DNA from 4 places in the Streptomyces sp. NBC_00316 genome. Region 2 is predicted to be linked to each of the others. Evidence: riboswitches for the same ligand, from Rfam matches in the RefSeq annotation. Region 2 holds a riboswitch; each other region holds the start of a gene.

Region 1 (4,851 bases), 2.4 Mb from region 2:
CCTCCCGGCCGACGGACGAGCCCCTGCGGATCCTTCCGAAGGGGCTCGTCGCATGAAGCGCATGGATCCGCGCTGCGGGGAGCGTGCTAGGCGGGCCGCACGCTGCCGTAGATCGGCATGTAGTAGATCGACTCCTCGCGGACGTTCGCCCCCGGCTTCGGGGCGTGGACCATCATGCCGTCCCCCTCGTAGATGCCGACGTGGCTGATGTCGTCGTAGAAGAAGACGAGGTCGCCCGGCTGCAGATCCGCCGTCGCGATCCGGGTGCCGATCTCGACCTGGTCCCAGGTGGTGCGCGGTATGTCGACGCCCGCGGCCTTCCAGGCGGCCTGGGTCAGTCCCGAGCAGTCGTACGAGGAGGGGCCGGTGGCACCCCAGACGTACGGCTTGCCCATCTGGGAGCGGGCGAAGGCGAGGGCCTTCTCCCCCTTCGTCGTCGTCGTGGTGGTGCTGCTGCCCGAACCGGTCCCGGTGCTCGTCCCCGTGCCGCTGCCGGATGCGGCCTGCTGCGCCGCCTCGTCCGCCTTGCGCTTCGCCTCGGCCTGCTGACGGGCGAGTTCCTCCGCCTTGCGCTTGGCCTCCGCCTCCTTCTTGCGCTCCAGCGCCGCGAGCCGCGCCTTCTCCTCGGCCGTCAGCTTCGACAGCATCGCGCGCGCCTCGCCCAGCTTCTTCTGGACGTTCTCCTTGCTGGTCCGCAAGGTGTCCTGCGACTCGGTGAGCGCCTCCAGGCTCGTCACCGCCTCCGCCCGCTTCTTCGACGCCGCGGCCTGCTGCGTACGGAAGTCCGTGACGGCCTTCTGCTGCCGGCCCGCCATCCGGTCCATCAGCTGGTTCTGGTCGAAGTACGACTGCGGGTCGTCGGCCAGGAAGAAGGTGGCGGTCGGCGCGATGGAGCCGGTGCGGTACTGCGCAGCCGCGTAGTTGCCGAGTTCCCTGCGGGCTTCGTTCAGCTTGTCGGCACGCCTGGCCACATCGTCCAGCAGGGCGTCGACCTTGCCCCGCTGTGCGGTGGAGGCCTCCTTCGCCTGGTTGTACTTCTGGGTCGCGGTGCCCGCCTGCCGGTAGAGGTCGTCGACCTTCTTCTGCACATCCTCGATGCTGGGCTTCGGCGAGGCCGGGGCGGCCGTGGCGCTCTGTGTGGACAGCAGGGTCACACCTGCCAGAGCGGCCGTCGTGAGTCCGACAGCGGGGGTGGTGCTGCGCACCCGGGTGCGCGGTTTGCGGTGCGACGCCAAGGCAGGCATCTCCTTCCGTGGACCGCCTACCGGGTTAGCTGTCGGGTTCGGGCGGAACGGAAGGCTGCCCTACGGTCCGAGTGGGGACATGGACCGATTCACCCCGGTTGTGCGTATGGGTCCCCGGTTCCGAACTCCCGTGAAGGCAGCCCGGATTCGGCGCGGGTGCCCGTTTCGGCGTGGATCGCCTCAAGGGAGGACGGGCCGCCCGTCGGAGCACGCTAGCCAACCCATGGTGCTGCTGTGAAGGTTGATGTTCGATATGCCCGATACATTTTCGTGACCTTGGCGACGGGGCGGCGGTACGGGCCCGGCAGCCCGTCCTTCCCTTACGGGACGTGGCCGGACGATCTCCGTACGTGCTCGCACGTCCGCCCGTGTACGCACCGTGCTTCACCATGCGGCCCGCACGGTGTCGGTGCGGCGGCCTAGACTCGTCAAGCGATGAGCAGCCTCTTTGACGACAGCTTCCTGGCCGGCCTCCAGCACTCGGAGGAAGAGCCCCCGCCGCCCCCCGAGGACTCCGCACCCGAAGCGGTGCCGGAGGACCTCTTCGCGGGCGTATTCGACGCGCCCCCGCCACCCCGGGACGCGTACTACCGGGACGGCGCCCACCGCCCCGTCATCGACGCTGCCGCCCTTCTCGACGGGCTGAACACCGAGCAGCGCGCCGCCGTCGTGCATGCGGGGTCACCGCTGCTCATCGTCGCCGGAGCCGGCTCCGGCAAGACCCGGGTGCTCACCCACCGCATCGCCCATCTGCTGGCCGAGCGCGGGGTGCACCCCGGCCAGATCCTGGCGATCACCTTCACCAACAAGGCCGCGGGCGAGATGAAGGAGCGCGTCGAGCAGCTCGTCGGACCGCGGGCGAACGCGATGTGGGTCATGACGTTCCACAGCGCGTGCGTACGGATCCTGCGCCGCGAGTCGAAGAAGCTCGGCTTCACCTCGTCCTTCTCGATCTACGACGCCGCCGACTCCAAGCGGCTGATGGCCCTGGTCTGCCGCGATCTGGACCTCGACCCGAAGCGCTTCCCGCCGAAGGCGTTCACGGCGAAGGTCTCGAACCTGAAGAACGAGCTGATCGACGAGGAGACCTTCGCCGGTCAGGCCGCGGACGGCTTCGAGAAGACGCTCGCCCAGGCCTACGCGATGTACCAGTCCCGGCTGCGCGAGGCCAACGCACTGGACTTCGACGACATCATCATGACGACGGTCCACCTGCTCCAGGCGTTCCCCGATGTCGCCGAGCACTACCGCCGCCGCTTCCGGCACGTCCTCGTCGACGAGTACCAGGACACCAACCACGCGCAGTACACGCTCGTACGCGAACTGGTGGGCCCGGCCGGACCGGCCGACGCCCCGGCCGAGCTGTGTGTCGTGGGTGACGCGGACCAGTCGATCTACGCCTTCCGCGGCGCGACCATCCGCAACATCCTCCAGTTCGAGGAGGACTACCCGAACGCGACGACGATCCTGCTGGAGCAGAACTACCGCTCCACGCAGACGATCCTCTCCGCGGCCAACGCGGTCATCGAACGCAACGAGAGCCGCCGTCCCAAGAACCTCTGGACGAATGCGGGCGAGGGCGCCAGGATCACCGGCTACGTCGCCGACACCGAGCACGACGAGGCGCAGTTCGTCGCCGACGAGATCGACCGGCTGACCGACGCGGGCGACGCCAAGGCCGGAGACGTCGCCATCTTCTACCGGACGAACGCGCAGTCCCGCGTCTTCGAGGAGATCTTCATCCGCGTCGGCCTGCCCTACAAGGTCGTCGGCGGCGTGCGCTTCTACGAGCGCAAGGAGGTCCGGGACGTCCTGGCCTACCTCCGAGTCCTCGCCAACCCCGAGGACACCGTCCCGCTGCGCCGCATTCTGAACGTGCCGAAGCGCGGCATCGGCGACCGCGCCGAGGCGATGATCGACGCACTGTCGCTGCGCGAGAAGATCACGTTCCCGCAGGCGCTGCGCCGCGTCGACGAGGCGTACGGTATGGCGGCCCGGTCGGCGAACGCCGTCAAGCGGTTCAACACGCTGATGGAGGAACTCCGCACGATCGTGGAGTCCGGCGCGGGCCCCGCAGTGGTGCTGGAGGCCGTCCTGGAGCGGACCGGCTATCTCGCGGAGCTCCAGGCATCCACCGACCCGCAGGACGAGACCCGCATCGAGAACCTTCAGGAACTCGCCGCCGTCGCCCTCGAATTCGAGCAGGAGCGGGGCGAGGAGGAGGGCGCGGGCACGCTGGCCGAATTCCTGGAGAAGGTCGCACTCGTCGCCGACTCCGACCAGATCCCCGACGAGGACACGGACGGCTCCGGCGTCATCACGCTGATGACACTGCACACCGCGAAGGGCCTCGAATTCCCGGTGGTGTTCCTGACCGGCATGGAGGACGGCGTCTTCCCGCACATGCGGGCGCTCGGGCAGGTCAAGGAGCTGGAGGAGGAGCGGCGTCTCGCGTACGTCGGAATCACCCGGGCCCGTGAGCGCCTGTACCTGACCCGGGCGGCGATGCGCAGTGCGTGGGGGCAGCCCTCGTACAACCCGCCGTCGCGGTTCCTCGAGGAGATCCCGGACCGGCATCTGCAGTGGAAGCGGACCGGACCGATGGCGGCCCCGGCCGGACCGACCTCGGGGATCACGTCGTCGCTGTCCTCGTCGCGCTCGCGCTCGGGCCCCTCGGGCTTCGCGACCCGGCGCACCTCGGACAAGCCGACGATCACGCTGGCGGTCGGGGACCGGGTCACGCACGACCAGTTCGGGCTGGGCACGGTGACGGCGGTCGAGGGGGTCGGCGACCAGGCGAAGGCGACGGTCGACTTCGGGGACGAGCGGCCGAAGAAGCTGCTGCTGCGGTACGCGCCGGTGGAGAAGCTCTAGGGTCTTTTGTTTGGATCAGGCTGGATCAGGGAGCGGGGGCTGGTGCGTGCAGCTGCAAGGCGGAGCGTCGGTGACTGACGACAACGCGGCAGATGTGCATGCCGGCCCCCGCGAGCCCAGCATGATCCAAACGAGAGGCCCCTAGGGCGGAAGCCGCCCCGGCGGCAGGAGATGCGGCGTCGCCGCCGCTTGCGCCGCTCCAGGTCGCTCAGGTCGGGTCGAGGCCGTGACTGCGGAGCCAGGGCAGCGGGTCTATGGCCGCCCCGCCGCCGGGCCGCACCTCGAAGTGCATGTGCGGGCCGGTGGAGTTGCCGGAGTTGCCGGAGTACGCGATGACGTCGCCGGCCTTGACCGGGCCCGAGCGGATCTTGGTGCTGCTGAGGTGGCAGTACCAGGTCTCGGTGCCGTCGGCCATGGTGACGATGGCCATGTTCCCGTAGGCGTTGTTCCACTGGGTGCGGATCGTGCCGTCCGTCGCGGCCATCACCGGGGTGCCGTACGAGACGGGGAAGTCGATGCCCGTGTGCACGGACATCCAGTTGACGCCCGCCTGGCCGAAGTAGGCGCTGAGGCCGTGCTGCGTGATCGGCAGGACGAACTTGGGGCGCAGCGCCTCCTTGCGCGCGGCCTCTTCCTCGCGCTTCTTCTTCTCGGCCGCCTGCCGCTCCTTCAGGTCGATGCGCTCCTGGGTGCGGCTGGCGCGGTCGGCGAAGTTCTCCGCGTCGGCGCTGAG
Region 2 (4,851 bases):
GAGACGCAGCTCGTGCGATCGGAGCTGACCTACGGCGAGAAGGTCCTCTCCAGCAGGCGCGGCCACACCGGGCACCAGGCCCTGCCCTGGGTGGCGCTCGACGCGGACGCAGCCGCCACCGAGGAGCACGGCGAGGTGTACGGCTGTGCGCTCGCCTGGTCCGGGTCGTGGCGGATCGCCGTGCAGCAGCTGCCCGACGGGCTCGTGCAGATCACCGGCGGGGCCGGATACGACGAGTCCGGGCTGCTGCGGCTCGCACCGGGGGAGACGTACACCACGCCCGTGTTCGCCGGCCTGTGGAGCCCCGAAGGATTCGGCGGGGCGAGCCGGGCCTGGCACGCCTGGCAGCTGGCCCACGTCGTCCCGGATGCCGCGAGCCTGCGGCCGGTGCTCTACAACTCCTGGGAGGCGACCGGCTTCGACATCGCGGAGGACCAGCAGCGCGCCCTCGCAGTCCGTGCAGCGGCCATGGGCGTCGAACTGTTCGTGGTGGACGACGCGTGGTTCGGGCGGCGCACCAGCGACCGGGCCGGACTCGGGGACTGGACCCCGAACCCCGAACGGTTCCCCGGTGGGCTGAAGCCCCTCGCCGACGAAGTGCACGCGCTCGGCATGCAGTTCGGTATCTGGGTCGAACCGGAAATGGTCAACGCCGACAGTGATCTGTATCGCGCGCACCCCGATTGGGTGCAGCACTTCCCCGGGCGGACCCGGACGGAGTTCCGTCATCAGCTGGTGCTCAATCTCGCCCGGAGCGATGTGCAGGCCTATCTGTGGGAACAGCTCGACACGCTGCTCTCCAGTGCCCCGGTCGACTATGTGAAATGGGACTTCAACCGCTGTTTCTCCGATGCGGGCTGGCCGGGCGAGGAGTATCCGCAAAGGCTCTGGACCGCACATGTGGATGCGTTGTACGCGTTGATCGACCGATTGCGGGCCGCCCACCCCGGTGTCGCCTTCGAGTCCTGTTCGGGCGGCGGCGGCCGGATCGACCTGGGGATCCTCGCCCGTACCGACCAGGTGTGGACCTCCGACAACACCGACCCGCTCGACCGGCTCGCCATCCAGGAGGGCTTCGGGCAGATCCATCCGGCGCGGGTGATGGCCGCCTGGGTCACCGACAGCCCGAACGTCCAGCTCAACAACCGGGTCAGCTCGCTGCGCTTCCGTTTCGTGAGCGCGATGGTCGGGGTGCTCGGAGTCGGCGGGGATCTCACCGAGTGGAGCGACGAGGAGCTGGCCGAGGCCCGGAGCTGGGTGGACCTCTACAAGGAGATCCGCCCGGTGGTGCAGCACGGGGCGCTGTACCGGCTGCGTGCGCCGCGCGGCGGTCTCAGTGCGGTGCAGTACACGCACGGTGACGAGACGGTGGTGCTCATGTGGCTGGAGGCGCAGAGGTACGGGGAGCGCCCACCGGCCCTGCGGCTGCGCGGACTCGACGCCGCGGCGACGTACACCTGCGTGGACACCGGGGTGGTCCACCACGGCTCCGTGCTCCTTCATCAGGGGCTCCGCACGGGGCTGCGGGGGGACCTGGACGCGCGGGTGCTGAGACTCCGCCGCGGAGAATGTTCATGACATGTCCGTATTGGTGCATTTAGCGGAACATGCCCCATTTAAACGGGAGATGATCGGCGACTCGTGAGCGGGATCATATCCGTGACGGTGTGTGGCGGCGCGGCGGGTGGGTAATCCGTCTGCCGCGCGGAATTCCAAGATCCCTGATCCACGGAGTGTGACCGGAATTCCGCGCCGATTTCCCGGCGTCGATTCCGTTGCGGAACCGGAGGCTTGTTATGCCCGTCCTCGCTCGTTTACGGTCACCGTCAATCCGGATGGACCGCCAAATCCTGCCGCCGTCCGGAATTCACACCCACTCATCGCGTGGCAGGAGCGGGGGAACCAGGTAAGCCGCCGATCGGGAAATCCGGCCGGCTCGGGGTGAAGTCGCACGACCTGCGACCGGGCATCTCCAGCCCTAACCCGACAGCTCACCTCGCAGGCGCCGGAGAGGAAATACTTCATGCCCATATCGGGTAAGCACCGCCGTCCGAAGTCCAGCACCATCGCTCGTGGCGTCGCCGCCGCCGGCGCCGGCGGGGCCGTCATCGCCCTTCCGCTGCTCGGCGCCACCGGTGCCCACGCCGCGGAGCAGGCCGTGCCCGCCGCCGCGAAGTCCGCCGCCACGGTGAACGCCGCCCCGGCCGCCCCGGTCGTGAAGAAGCAGGCCGAGACCCGGACGTACTCCGTCGTCTCCGGCGACTACCTGGCGAAGATCGCCGCCGACCAGAAGGTCGAGGGCGGCTGGCAGAAGCTGTTCCAGGACAACCGCACGGTCATCGGTGAGAACCCGAGCCTGATCGTCCCCGGCATGAAGCTGACCCTCGGCGGCACGGCGTCCGCCGCGGCCCCGTCGACCGCCCCCGCGCCGGCCGTCAAGCCTGCGGCCGCCCCCAAGCCCGCGGCCGCCGCCGGCGAGAGCAACAGCTCCGGCTACGTCCACCCGGTGCCCGGCAAGCACACCACCAACTACCGTGCGTCCGGCGCCAACTGGTCCAGCGGCAGCCACACCGGCATCGACTTCCCGGTCGCCACCGGCACCAGCGTGAAGGCGATCACCTCCGGCACCGTCGTCACCGCCGGCTGGGGCGGCGCGTACGGCAACCAGGTCGTCATCAAGCACGCCGACGGCCGCTACTCGCAGTACGGCCACCTGTCCTCGCTCTCCGTCTCGGCGGGCCAGACCGTGACCGTCGGCCAGCAGGTCGGCCTGTCGGGTGCCACCGGCAACGTCACCGGCCCGCACCTGCACTTCGAGGTCCGCACCGGCCCCGCGTACGGCTCGGACATCGACCCGGTCGCCTACCTGGCCTCGCACGGCATCTACGTCTGATCCGATCGGGCCTGATCCGAACGGCTGGGTGAAGGGGCGGTGCGCGGCGGTGCACCGCCCCTTCACTTATTCCCCCTTTACCAAAATCTGACCGGGTGGTCTATGTCACCTCCCGTCAACCCCTTATTACGGTCGCGTAGGTCACATTCGGCGGTGCAGGATGTGCCCTTGTGGCAGACGATTCGAGAAAAAATCAACGTGGCGTCAGTAACCGGTATGGCGCGATCGGGTCGTACGCAGCGATTGGCGACAGCTTCACCGAGGGAGTCGGTGACCTGGGTCCGGACGGAACCTTCGTCGGCTGGGCGGACCGCTTCGCGGTACTTCTCGCGGACCAGCTCCCCGACCCCGATGCGGCGACGGACACCGGCGGAACCGATGGATCCACCGGTCCGGCTCACGGGAATTTCCGGTACGCCAATCTCGCCGTACGCGGACGCCTCCTCGACCAGATCGTCGAGGAGCAGGTACCGCGCGCCAAGGAACTCGCCCCCGATCTGGTGAGCTTCTGCGCGGGCGGCAATGACATCATCCGGCCCGGCACCGACCCCGACGACGTGGCCGAGCGCTTCGAGCGCGCGGTCGCCGAACTGACCCGGTCCGTCGGCACTGTCATGGTCACCACCGGCTTCGACACCCGCGGCGTTCCCGTGCTGCGTCATCTGCGCGGCAAGATCGCCACGTACACCGCCCATGTGCGCTCCATCGCCGACCGCTACGACTGCCCGGTCCTCGACCTGTGGTCGCTCCGTTCCGTACAGGACAGGCGCGCCTGGGACGACGACCGGCTCCATCTGTCGCCCGAGGGACACACCCGGGTCGCGCTGCGCGCCGCCCAGGTCCTCGGCCTCGATGTGCCGGCCGACCCCGACCAGGAGTGGCCGCCGCAGGCCCAGCGCGGCACGCTCGAAGTGCGCCGCGACGACATCCACTGGGCGCGCGAGTATCTGGTGCCGTGGATCGGACGGCGGCTTCGCGGCGAGTCATCCGGCGACCACGTCGAGGCGAAGCGCCCCGACCTGCTGCCGCTGTAGTCGCCGCGTCGTACGCGATCACCGGACGGGCCCGTTCTCCCTCGGGCCCGTCCGGTTCTCCTCAGTCCCGTCCCGCGATCGAGGACAGCGGCAGCAACGGGCGTTCCCCGTGCCCCGGTGCGTGCAACGGGCCGGCCGGAACGCGCTCCAGGACGCCACCGGCGAAGACGTCGTACAGCGGCAGCGTCTCCAGATGCACATATCCGATGTGGCAGTCGCACACCGCGAGCGGACAGGCCTGCGGGCCCAACGCCCGCCGGTAGCTGCCGTCGTAGAGATTGCCGAGCTCGGCCGGGACGAAGTGGCAGCGACGCACCGTCCCGTCCCCGTCCACCGAGACGACCGACTCGCCGGTCCGGCAGGGCAGGCCGGCCGAGCGGTGCGGATGCCGGCTGTACGGGAAGAGCGGGTCGAGCGCCGTCCAGCGGTCCGCCTCCTCGTCCGTGTACGTGTGGCCCTCCGCGGCATTGACCCAGAGATAGACCTCGTCGGGCAGATCGGCGCGCAACCGCCGCGCCTCGTCGAAATGGCCGTCGAGGCCGACGACGCCGACGCTGTGGCGAACCCCCAGAGCGGTCAGCTCACGGCACTTGGCGAGGAACCGGTCGTACGGTGTCTGCCCCGGGTGGTACGTGCACCACAGCGCGATCCTGTCGCGCGCGGTTCCGTCCGCCTCGGCCAGCCACCGTGTCCGACCGCTGAGATTGGTCTGGATCGCGACCCGCCCGATGTGCGGCAGCTGCGCCAGCTCGACCAGTGCCCTGCGGTACCAGGAGCGGACCAGCCCTTCGCCCCACGGCGTGAACAGCACCGAGATCCGGTCGCCGGTCTGCGCCGCCACCCACGCGGTGAACCGCTCCAGCGCGGCACGGTCCGCGCGCAGCTGCTCCGGGCTGTCGCGCCGCTTGGCGAACGGGCAGTACG
Region 3 (4,851 bases), 4.0 Mb from region 2:
CTGGGCGGGCATGATGATCCGCCACGGCGGCGGGCCGCGCGGCGGTGTGGCCCGGTCGGTCAAGAAGATGCGCGGCTATCTCGCCGAACTGATCCACCGCAAAAGGGAGAACCCCGGCGACGATCTGATCTCGGGGCTGATCCGGGCCAGCGACCACGGCGAGCACCTCACCGAGAACGAGGCCGCCGCCATGGCCTTCATCCTTCTCTTCGCGGGGTTCGAGACGACGGTCAACCTCATCGGCAACGGGGTGTACGCCCTGCTGCGCAACCCCGGGCAGCGGGAGCGGCTGCAGCGCTCGCTGGATGCCGGGGAGACGGGGCTGCTGGAGACCGGCATCGAGGAACTGCTGCGCTACGACGGCCCGGTGGAGCTGGCGACCTGGCGGTTCGCCACCGAACCGCTCAGGCTCGGCGGGCAGCGGATCGCGACGGGCGACCCCGTACTGGTGGTGCTCGCCGCCGCCGACCGGGACCCGGAAAGGTTCGCGGACCCCGACACGCTCGACCTCGCCCGGCGTGACAATCAGCACCTCGGCTACGGGCACGGCATCCACTACTGTCTGGGGGCGCCGCTCGCCCGGCTGGAGGGCCAGGCGGCCCTCGCCACGCTGTTGAGACGCCTGCCTGACCTGCGGCTTGCAGGGGAACCTACCGATTTGCGCTGGCGCGGTGGGCTCATCATGCGCGGACTGCGCACTCTTCCCGTGGAGTTCGAACCCGGACATCGCTGCGACGAAGGTGACTCGCTGTCAACTCCGTGACTTTCACGTGATCTGTGCTGCATCGACTTGTGACAAGCGTTCGACTGCGGATACGTTCACCGTTCGACGCACCCGTCACTTTGTCAGTCACACGGAAGGCACTCCCATGGGCTCCGCGAACGGCAGGCACCGTCGCCCTCGTCAGGCACCCGCCATCGTCGTCGCCGCAGGCGTGACCGGCTCGGCCATCGCCATCCCGCTGCTCGGCGCGGCCGGTGCACACGCGGCCGACGCCACGACCTGGGACCGGGTCGCCGAGTGCGAGAGCGGCGGCATGTGGAGTGCCGACCTCGGCAACGGCTTCTACGGCGGTCTCCAGTTCTCCCAGGACGCCTGGAAGTCGTACGGAGGTGAGGCGTACGCCCCGCGTGCCGACCTCGCCAGCCGCTCGCAGCAGATAGCGATCGCCGAGAAGGTCCTGGACGACAAGGGGCCGAAGGCGTGGCCCAGCTGTGCGGTGATCTCCGGCCTCACGGTGGACGGGGCGCTGCCGGGCGTCGACCCGGGCACCGTGCCGTCGGCCGAACCGACCGAGGGCGCGCAGGAGTCCGGCGGGGTGAGCGCGTCGGACGGTGCGAAGTCGTCCACCAAGGCGTCGGAGAGCGCCTCGAAGAAGTCGTCGGGCAAGGCATCGGACAAGAAGTCGAGCGAATCGACGTCCGATACATCTGATTCATCCGATTACTCCGAATCGACCGACTCCTCTGATTCCTCGGACTCTTTCGGCGGTGAGTCGAGCGGCAAGCACCGCGGCGCGCCGGCCTCCGAAGTGGGCCAGGACACAGGGGCGGGCAACGGCCGGGAGTCGGGCCGCCATGCTTCCCGCGGGGACAGCGAGGGGCGTGACGCAGGCGCCCCGGCGGCCGACGGCTCCTACGAGGTGCGGCCCGGCGACAACTTGTGGGCGATTGCTGATGCACATCACGTCCCCGGCGGGTGGCCCGCGCTCTATGAGGTGAACAAGGACGCCGTCGGCGCCGACCCGAACCTCATTCTCCCTGGCCAGAGCCTCGCTCTCGATGTGAAGGTGAACTGAGACCGGTCTGATCAACAGCTAAAAATGCCCCCAAAATAGGGGTAGTTCAGAGGCCTATGTCCGCTTATGCGTAAGTGAGACATGGGTCTCTTTGCGTCAACTGGCGTGTCGCATCTGCGGAGTCCGTCCGCATCGCCCCCGACCTGCGAAAACGATGACGAGCCGGATGCAAGTAAGGGTTGATTGTCCGGTATGTCCATCTTTGAATATGGGGGTTGCCTATGTTTACGGTCGGAACTGCTCGCACCGCGGGCCCCGTCGATCGTCACGCCGAATCCTGCCGTCGGTCGAAGGGAACAGACGCGTAAAGCGCCGTAGGCAGGAGCGGGGGACCCAGGTAAGCCGCCGGGGCCGATGGTCGAAAGACCGTCAGCATCGGCTCGGGGTGAAGTCGCACGCCAGGACGTGCGACCGGGCAACTCACTAGGCCCGAACCCGACAGCTCACCTCGTAGGCGTCGGTGAGGAGATTCCATGCTGCTGAACAGCAAGGGCAAGCACCGTCGCCCGTCCAAGGCCGTCCGTGTCGCCACGCTCGCGGGTGTTGCCGGTGCCGCCATCGCCGTTCCCCTGATGGGTGCGACCAACGCCTCCGCCGCGTCCGTCGCCACGTGGGACGCCGTCGCCCAGTGCGAGTCCGGTGGCAACTGGTCCATCAACACCGGCAACGGCTACTACGGCGGCCTGCAGTTCTCGCAGTCCAGCTGGGCCGCCGCCGGCGGTACGAAGTACGCCCCGCGGGCCGACCTGGCCACCAAGGCCCAGCAGATCGCCACCGCCGAGGTGCTCCTCGACATGCAGGGCCCGGGCGCCTGGTCCTGTGCGGGTGCGGGCAACCTCACCAACGACGGTGTCGACCCGGGTGTCGACACCGGCGCGACGCAGAGCACCCCGGCCGCGCAGTCGAAGCCGGCCGCGCCGAAGCCCGCCGAGCACACCGAAGCCCCCGCCGCCTCCCGCTCGGACCGCGGCACCGCGGCCAGGAAGACCGTCACCACGCCGGCCGGCGAGAAGGTCGCGAAGGGCGACGGTGAGTACACCGTCAAGTCCGGCGACTCGCTCAGCAAGATCGCCGCGGCGCACAAGGTCAAGGGCGGCTGGCAGCAGCTGTTCAAGCTCAACAAGAACATCGTCGAGGACGCCGACCTGATCTACCCGGGTCAGCAGCTCCACCTGACGAAGTAGTACGACCCTGCAGAAGAGGGCTCTCCTCTCCCTGAGCACCCCGACCCGGCGCGGATTCCCCCGTACGCGCCGGGCCGGGGTTTCTGCGCTCTCCGTTCACCTGTTGTAGTTACCGGCCAGTAGATTTCTTGATCTTTGTCCGCCTATGGGGGCCCTTGGGTCCTTTTTCGTCCCAGGAGTCGGGCGGTCGCCGAACGCAGTGGTCCGGGACGGTTAGGCTCTTGTCGCAAGGCCAAAGCGACCCTGCACAAACAGCGTCATATCCCAGAAGGAGATGCCTCGTGCCGTCCATCGACGTCGTCGTAGCCCGGGAAATCCTCGACTCCCGCGGAAACCCCACGGTCGAGGTCGAGGTCGGCCTCGACGACGGCAGCACGGGCCGTGCTGCCGTTCCGTCCGGCGCCTCCACCGGTGCGTTCGAGGCCATTGAGCTTCGCGACGGTGACCCCAACCGCTACCAGGGCAAGGGCGTCGAGAAGGCCGTCCTCGCCGTGATCGAGCAGATCGGCCCGGAGCTCGTCGGCTACGACGCGACCGAGCAGCGGCTGATCGACCAGGCCATGTTCGACCTGGACGCCACCGAGAACAAGGGCTCGCTCGGCGCCAACGCGATCCTCGGCGTCTCGCTGGCCGTCGCGCACGCCGCCTCCGAGGCATCGGACCTGCCGCTGTTCCGCTACCTCGGTGGCCCGAACGCGCACCTGCTGCCCGTCCCGATGATGAACATCCTCAACGGTGGGTCGCACGCCGACTCCAACGTGGACATCCAGGAGTTCATGATCGCCCCGATCGGTGCGGAGTCCTTCTCCGAGGCCCTGCGCTGGGGCGCCGAGGTCTACCACACGCTGAAGAAGGTCCTGAAGACCAAGGGTCTGTCGACCGGTCTCGGTGACGAGGGCGGCTTCGCGCCGAACCTGGAGTCGAACCGCGCCGCCCTGGACCTCATCGTCGAGGCGATCAAGGAGGCCGGTTACGTCCCGGGCCGCGACATCGCGCTCGCGCTCGACGTCGCCGCGTCCGAGTTCTACAAGGACGGCTCGTACGAGTTCGAGGGCAAGTCCCGTTCGGCCGCCGAGATGACCGAGTACTACGAGGAGCTCGTCTCCGCGTACCCGCTGGTCTCCATCGAGGACCCGCTGTACGAGGACGACTGGGCCGGCTGGAAGGTCATCACCGACAAGCTCGGCTCCAAGGTGCAGATCGTCGGCGACGACCTCTTCGTCACCAACCCGGAGCGTCTGGCCCGTGGCATCGAGGAGGGCTCCGCCAACGCCCTGCTCGTCAAGGTCAACCAGATCGGTTCGCTGACCGAGACCCTGGACGCCGTCGAACTGGCCCAGCGCAACGGCTTCAAGTGCATGATGTCCCACCGCTCCGGCGAGACCGAGGACGTCACCATCGCCGACCTCGCGGTCGCGGTGAACTGCGGTCAGATCAAGACCGGCGCCCCGGCCCGCTCGGACCGTGTCGCCAAGTACAACCAGCTGCTGCGCATCGAGGAGATCCTCGACGACGCGGCGGTGTACGCGGGCCGCTCCGCCTTCCCGCGGTTTCGCCCTGCGAACTGAACAGGCACAGCGCCCTGCGAACTGAACAGCACAGCGCCCCGCGAACTGAACAGGCACAGCGCCCTGCGAGCTGATGCAGTGCGGCGCTCCGTGCACTGATCGGCGCAGCAAGGGCTGATCGCAGGCCGCAGGCCCGTCACGGGTCAAAGGCCCCGGCCTCCGACCGTCCCCGCACTCGGTCCCGTACCGTGTGCGGGGACGGACGTGCGTAATGGGGAGGCGGAGACATGGCCGCGAAGGACCGGGACCGGTTCTCCACCGCGACCCGGCTGCGGCTGCTCGGAGAGCAGACCGCCGCCC
Region 4 (4,851 bases), 3.4 Mb from region 2:
GCGCGGGCGGCCGTCTCCTGGAGCTCGCCCTCGTAGGTGTCGCGGGAGACCAGGTTGTAGTGCGGCTGCAGCGCGACGTACCGGGCGAGCCCCTCGCGTTCCGAGAAGTCCAGGGAGGCCTGGAGCCGCTCCGGGCTGATGTTGGAAGCGGCGATGGCGCGCACCTTGCCGTCCTTCACCAGCCGGTCGAGGGCGGTGATGATCTCCTCGACCGGGACGGTCTCGTCGTCGAAGTGCGTGTAGTAGAGGTCGATGTGGTCGGTGCCGAGCCGGCGCAGCGATTCCTCGGCCGCGGCCTTGATGGTCGTGGCGGAGAGTCCCTTGTATGCGGGGTGGGAGCCCACCTTGGTGGCGACGACGACGTCGGAGCGGTTGCCGCGGGCGGCGAGCCACTTGCCGATGATCGTCTCCGACTCGCCGCCCTCGTTGCCCGGGACCCAGGCGGAGTACGCGTCGGCGGTGTCGATGAAGTTGCCGCCCGCCGCGGCGTAGGCGTCGAGCACGGCGAACGACTGCGCCTCGTCGGCGGTCCAGCCGAAGACGTTGCCACCGAGGGCGAGCGGGAAGACCTGAAGGTCGGAAGAGCCGAGCTTACGGAAAGAAGTCATAGTGGATCAACGAATTCCACCGCGCCCGCTATTCCATGCAGAGGGCATGTACACAGCCGGCATCCCGCCCGCGAGGGCGAGGCGCCGGGACCCGCGAAAACCGGACCGGCAGCCCTGACGTCGGGGGGTGAGCGTCAGGACTGCCGGGGTTCGGGTGCCGGGGAACCGGCGCGGGCTCAGACGGTGAGGCCCTTGTCGCGCAGCCAGGTCATCGGGTCGATGCCGGTCCCGGCCGGGGTGTGGACCTCCAGGTGGAGGTGGGGCCCGGTGACATTGCCGGTGGCGCCGACGCGGCCGATGGTGTCACCGGTGGTGACCTTCTGGCCGACGGTGACGTCGATCGACGACTGGTGGCAGAACCACAGCTCCGTACCGTCCTCCAGCTCCAGGACCGTGCGGTAGCCGTACGAGCCGGACCAGCCCGCCGACTTGATGGTGCCGGTGTGGACGGCCTTGATCGGGGTGCCGGTGGGCGCCGCGAAATCGAGGCCGGTGTGGTAGCCGGAGGACCACATCGAACCGGCTTCACCGAAGGTCGAGGTGATCGTGTACGAGGAGGTGGGGATGGTGTAGGAGGCGGCGAGCTTGGCGATCCGTTCGGCCTCGGCCTTCGCCTTCGCGGCTTCCTCCGCCTTCTTCTTCTCGGCGGCGGCCTTGGCCTCCGCGGCGTCCTGCTTCGCCTTGGCCTCGGCGGCGGCCTTCTCGGCAGCGGCCTTCTCCTCGGCGGCCTTGGCCTCCGCGTCGGCGGCGTTCTGCTGCTGCTCGGCCTGCTGGAGGATGCGGGCGCGCAGTGCCTCGCCGGCGTCGGTGGCGCCCTGCTCGGCCTCGGCGGTGGTGATGCCGGCGCTGGTGAGCGGGGCCGCGGAGTCTGCGGCCTTCGCCTGGTCGACGGAGTCGTCGGCGAACAGACTGCCTACGCCGGGAAGGGACTTGGCATCGGGGAGGTTGTCCGCGAGGGAGTCGGGAAGGGAGATGGAGACCGGCGGCTTGCTCTGCGCGGTGGCCATGCCACCCGCGCCGACGGCCGCGATGACGCCGACTCCGAGCACCGTGGAGCTGCGGGCGAGTCCGTTGCGCTGCTTGGCGACGCGATGCCTGCCGCGCACGGGGCGGACGGACTCCTCGGTGGGATTCCATTCCTCCCAGGACCGGTCACTCTCACCGAAGCCGTCGGCCGCGAGGTCAGTGGTGAACTCGGCGCCGAATTCGGTTCTCCGGTCGTTTCCGTACTCGCTCGCGAAGTCGGAGCCGAACCGGGAGGGGGCTTCGGGGGCAGGCTTGTTGGACGCCACGGGGGCGCACTCCTTTCCTTCCTTCTCGCCTACCGGGTTAGCTGACGGGTTCGGAGCAGGAAGGTCTCCTACGGATCCCTCTGCCTCTCACGAGACACAGGTGTCCGATTCACCCCATGTAGGTGGTTCCCCGGTTCCCTTGCGGAATTCGGCGCTCGCGCACGGTGCCGCCACTGACGACGGCTGGGACAACCGCGCTGCGTTATCGAACGTTAATAGACACACGGGCCCGATTCCAAGCCGTTCCCACTGATCGTTGACGGCCTTGGCCTGGACTTTACGGGACACAATCGGGCGGAATCGGGCGAGTTGATCGCCTCTCAGTCATTACCCGGTTTCTGACGTTGCGTCAAATGTTATGCGGAGCGGCGTCCTTCGGTCACGGACAGTGGCATCGGCCCGCACAGCCCTCTCACCGGCTCGGCCGAGTCTTCTCACCGGCTCGGATTTCCTTCGCTCGCACGCGCATCACGTCCCACGATCTTCACCGTCGTCCGCCGCTCCGGCTGCCCCTCCGCGGGGCGCTCGACAGCGAGCAGCGCCATGTCGTCGGTGGACTTGCCACCGGTGTGCAGCCGCACGTCGTCGGAGAGCGCGGACAGCAGCTCCTCGGGCCCGGGAAAGATCCGGCCGCGCAGCCGGGCCGCCGGATCGTAGAAGACCCCTTGCGGGTCTCGGGCCTCGGAGAGCCCGTCCGTGAAGGCGAGCAGCGTCGCACCGGCGGCCAGACCCCATACGTCGGCCCGGTCCGGCCACACCCCCAGGTCCATGCCGAGCGGCAGCGCGGGCACCGACGGCACCAGCACGTCCAGTGTGCCGTCGGGGTGGATCAGAATGGGCTCGGGGTGGCCGCGGTTGACGATCCGCACCTCGGCCGCGCCGGGCGGGATCTCGGCGAGCACGGCGGTCACGAACCCCTCGACCGGATCGATACCGCGCTGCCGCGCCCCCTCCCGCGCCAGCGCCCGTTCCAGCCGCTGCGCCACGCACTCCAGCGAGTCCTCCTGCTCGGCGGCCTCCCGGAACGCACCGATGATCACGGCCACCGCCTCGACCGCCTGGAGCCCCTTGCCGCGCACGTCCCCGACCACGAGCCGCACCCCGTGCGGACTCTCGGCCACGGCGAACAGGTCGCCGCCGACGTACTCGTCCGCCTGGGCCGCCTCGTACCGCGCCGCGACGCGGAGCCCCCCGATCCGGTCCATGGGGGCCGGCAGCACGGCCCGCATGGCGGTCTCCGCGATGAACCGCGCCGAGGCCAGCTGCTCATTGCTGTGCCGTACCACCCCGTTGATGACGACGGCGAGGATCGAGACCGTGAGCACGGTGAAGAACTCGATGACCGGCACGACGTGCATCAGCGTGCCACTGGCCGTCCGCAGCGCGACGATGGCGAGGACCGCGGCCGCGCCGGTACGGACGGTGCCGGCCAGCGAGACGAACGGGGCGGCGATCAACGGGGCCGCCACGAACAGCGGCACGGCGGTGAAGGCCGGCGGCGTGAAGTAGTCGAACAGCAGCCCGCCGACGATCATCAGGACCGGCAGCGTGCGGACGAACTGCCAGGCCCAGCCGTCGCCCAGGGCCCGCGCACCGCTCGGCCTCTCCGCCATCCCCACCTGTGTTCTCCTGCCCGGTGCGCCCTGTGACCTCCCAGGTTCGCCGGAGCGGCCTCACGCGGCGACTCCTCGTCGGCCAATGGGGGGAGAGGACACATACACGTCAGGCCCGGCACGCTCGCTGCGTGCCGGGCCTGACATTTCAGTAGCGGGGACAGGATTTGAACCTGCGACCTCTGGGTTATGAGCCCAGCGAGCTACCGAGCTGCTCCACCCCGCGTCGGTGAACACAACTCTACGCCATCCGGGACGGGCTGCTGACCAATTGAGGAATGAGTGCCGAACCGCCCGGCCCCCGGGCACGAGATCCTGTCCGTCCCGGCCCGCCCCAGGCCCTGCCGAACCCGGCCCGGAGCCGGTCCCCGGTCACTTCGATTCGGTGATGCGCGGCGTCTGCTTCCCGTTGACCGCACCCGCTCCCGCCCCCGTGCTGCGCTGGAGCGCGTGGAGGATGGCCAGCCCCTGACCGACCACGCCCGCCGCCATCTCGTTGACCCCGTTGGTGCCGTTGAGCACGGTGAGGTCGGCGCCCTTCATCCCGCGGGCCGCCGCGTCCGCCAGCGCCGGCAGGTTCTCCACGATGCGGTTGGCCGCGATCAGCTCCTGGTTTCCGTCCCGGAGCGAGGCGGCGCGGGCGGTGTTGGCGTCGGCCTGCGCCTGGGCGAGGGTCCGCTCGGTGTACGCATTGCCGTCGGCCTGGAACTTCGCCCGGTCCCGGGCGGCCTCGGCGAGCGTGCGCTGCCGGTACGCCTCGGCGTCCGCCGGACGCCTGACCTCCGCCTCCAGCCGCTGTGCGGCCAGCGCGGCCTGGCGCTCCGCCAGGGCGGTCTGCTCCTCGATGACCTCCTGCGACGCCCTGGCCTGGGCGAGCGGCCCGGCCTGGGCGGCGCGGGCGTTGTACTGCTCGGTCTCGGCGAGGAAACCGGCCCGCTTGATCGCGGTGTCCCGTTCGTACTCGGCCTTGAGCGCCGCGGCCTGCTGCTCGCGCTCGGACGCCTCCTGGTCGGCCCTGGCCTGGGCGATCCGGGCCTGGCTGGCGACGGCGGCCGCGTGCGGGGCGGCGAGGTTGCTGATGTAGCCGGTGGCGTCGTCGATCTCCTGGATCTGCAGGGCGTCCACGACGATGCCGAGCTTCTCCATCTCGCCGTGGCTGCCAGCGATGACCTCCTGGGAGACCCGGTTCCGTTCCCGGATGATCTGCTCGACGGTCAGCCCGCCGATGATGGACCGCAGGTGACCGGCGAAGATCCGGCCCGCGAGCTCCTCCATCTGGTCCTGTTCGGACAGGAAGCGGCGTGCCGCGTTGGCGATGGAGACGGCGTCGTCACCGAC

Evidence for each region. Region 2 has a riboswitch for cyclic di-AMP ahead of OG878_RS06205 (M23 family metallopeptidase). Riboswitches for the same ligand answer to the same signal wherever they lie in the genome.
Region 1: another riboswitch for cyclic di-AMP. It lies ahead of OG878_RS16450 (C40 family peptidase); the one in region 2 lies ahead of OG878_RS06205 (M23 family metallopeptidase).
Region 3: another riboswitch for cyclic di-AMP. It lies ahead of OG878_RS23940 (transglycosylase family protein); the one in region 2 lies ahead of OG878_RS06205 (M23 family metallopeptidase).
Region 4: another riboswitch for cyclic di-AMP. It lies ahead of OG878_RS21245 (M23 family metallopeptidase); the one in region 2 lies ahead of OG878_RS06205 (M23 family metallopeptidase).

The regions. Positions count from the first base shown of each region.
Region 1 is NZ_CP108023.1:3,725,181-3,730,031, reverse strand. It holds gene OG878_RS16450 (C40 family peptidase) at 87-1,244, opposite strand; cyclic di-AMP (ydaO/yuaA leader) riboswitch at 1,243-1,407, opposite strand; gene pcrA (DNA helicase PcrA) at 1,680-4,118, shown strand; gene OG878_RS16440 (M23 family metallopeptidase) at 4,327-4,851, opposite strand, start outside.
Region 2 is NZ_CP108023.1:1,373,697-1,378,547, reverse strand. It holds gene OG878_RS06210 (alpha-galactosidase) at 1-1,578, shown strand, start outside; cyclic di-AMP (ydaO/yuaA leader) riboswitch at 1,861-2,020, shown strand; gene OG878_RS06205 (M23 family metallopeptidase) at 2,024-2,893, shown strand; gene OG878_RS06200 (SGNH/GDSL hydrolase family protein) at 3,064-3,927, shown strand; gene OG878_RS06195 (STM4011 family radical SAM protein) at 3,989-4,851, opposite strand, start outside.
Region 3 is NZ_CP108023.1:5,362,750-5,367,600, forward strand. It holds gene OG878_RS23930 (cytochrome P450 family protein) at 1-763, shown strand, start outside; gene OG878_RS23935 (transglycosylase family protein) at 870-1,799, shown strand; cyclic di-AMP (ydaO/yuaA leader) riboswitch at 2,100-2,271, shown strand; gene OG878_RS23940 (transglycosylase family protein) at 2,273-2,983, shown strand; gene eno (phosphopyruvate hydratase) at 3,265-4,551, shown strand; gene OG878_RS23950 (FtsB family cell division protein) at 4,779-4,851, shown strand, end outside.
Region 4 is NZ_CP108023.1:4,775,084-4,779,934, reverse strand. It holds gene OG878_RS21250 (aldo/keto reductase) at 1-608, opposite strand, end outside; gene OG878_RS21245 (M23 family metallopeptidase) at 785-1,900, opposite strand; cyclic di-AMP (ydaO/yuaA leader) riboswitch at 1,912-2,064, opposite strand; gene OG878_RS21240 (PP2C family protein-serine/threonine phosphatase) at 2,335-3,513, opposite strand; tRNA gene OG878_RS21235 (tRNA-Met) at 3,666-3,739, opposite strand; gene OG878_RS21230 (SPFH domain-containing protein) at 3,886-4,851, opposite strand, start outside.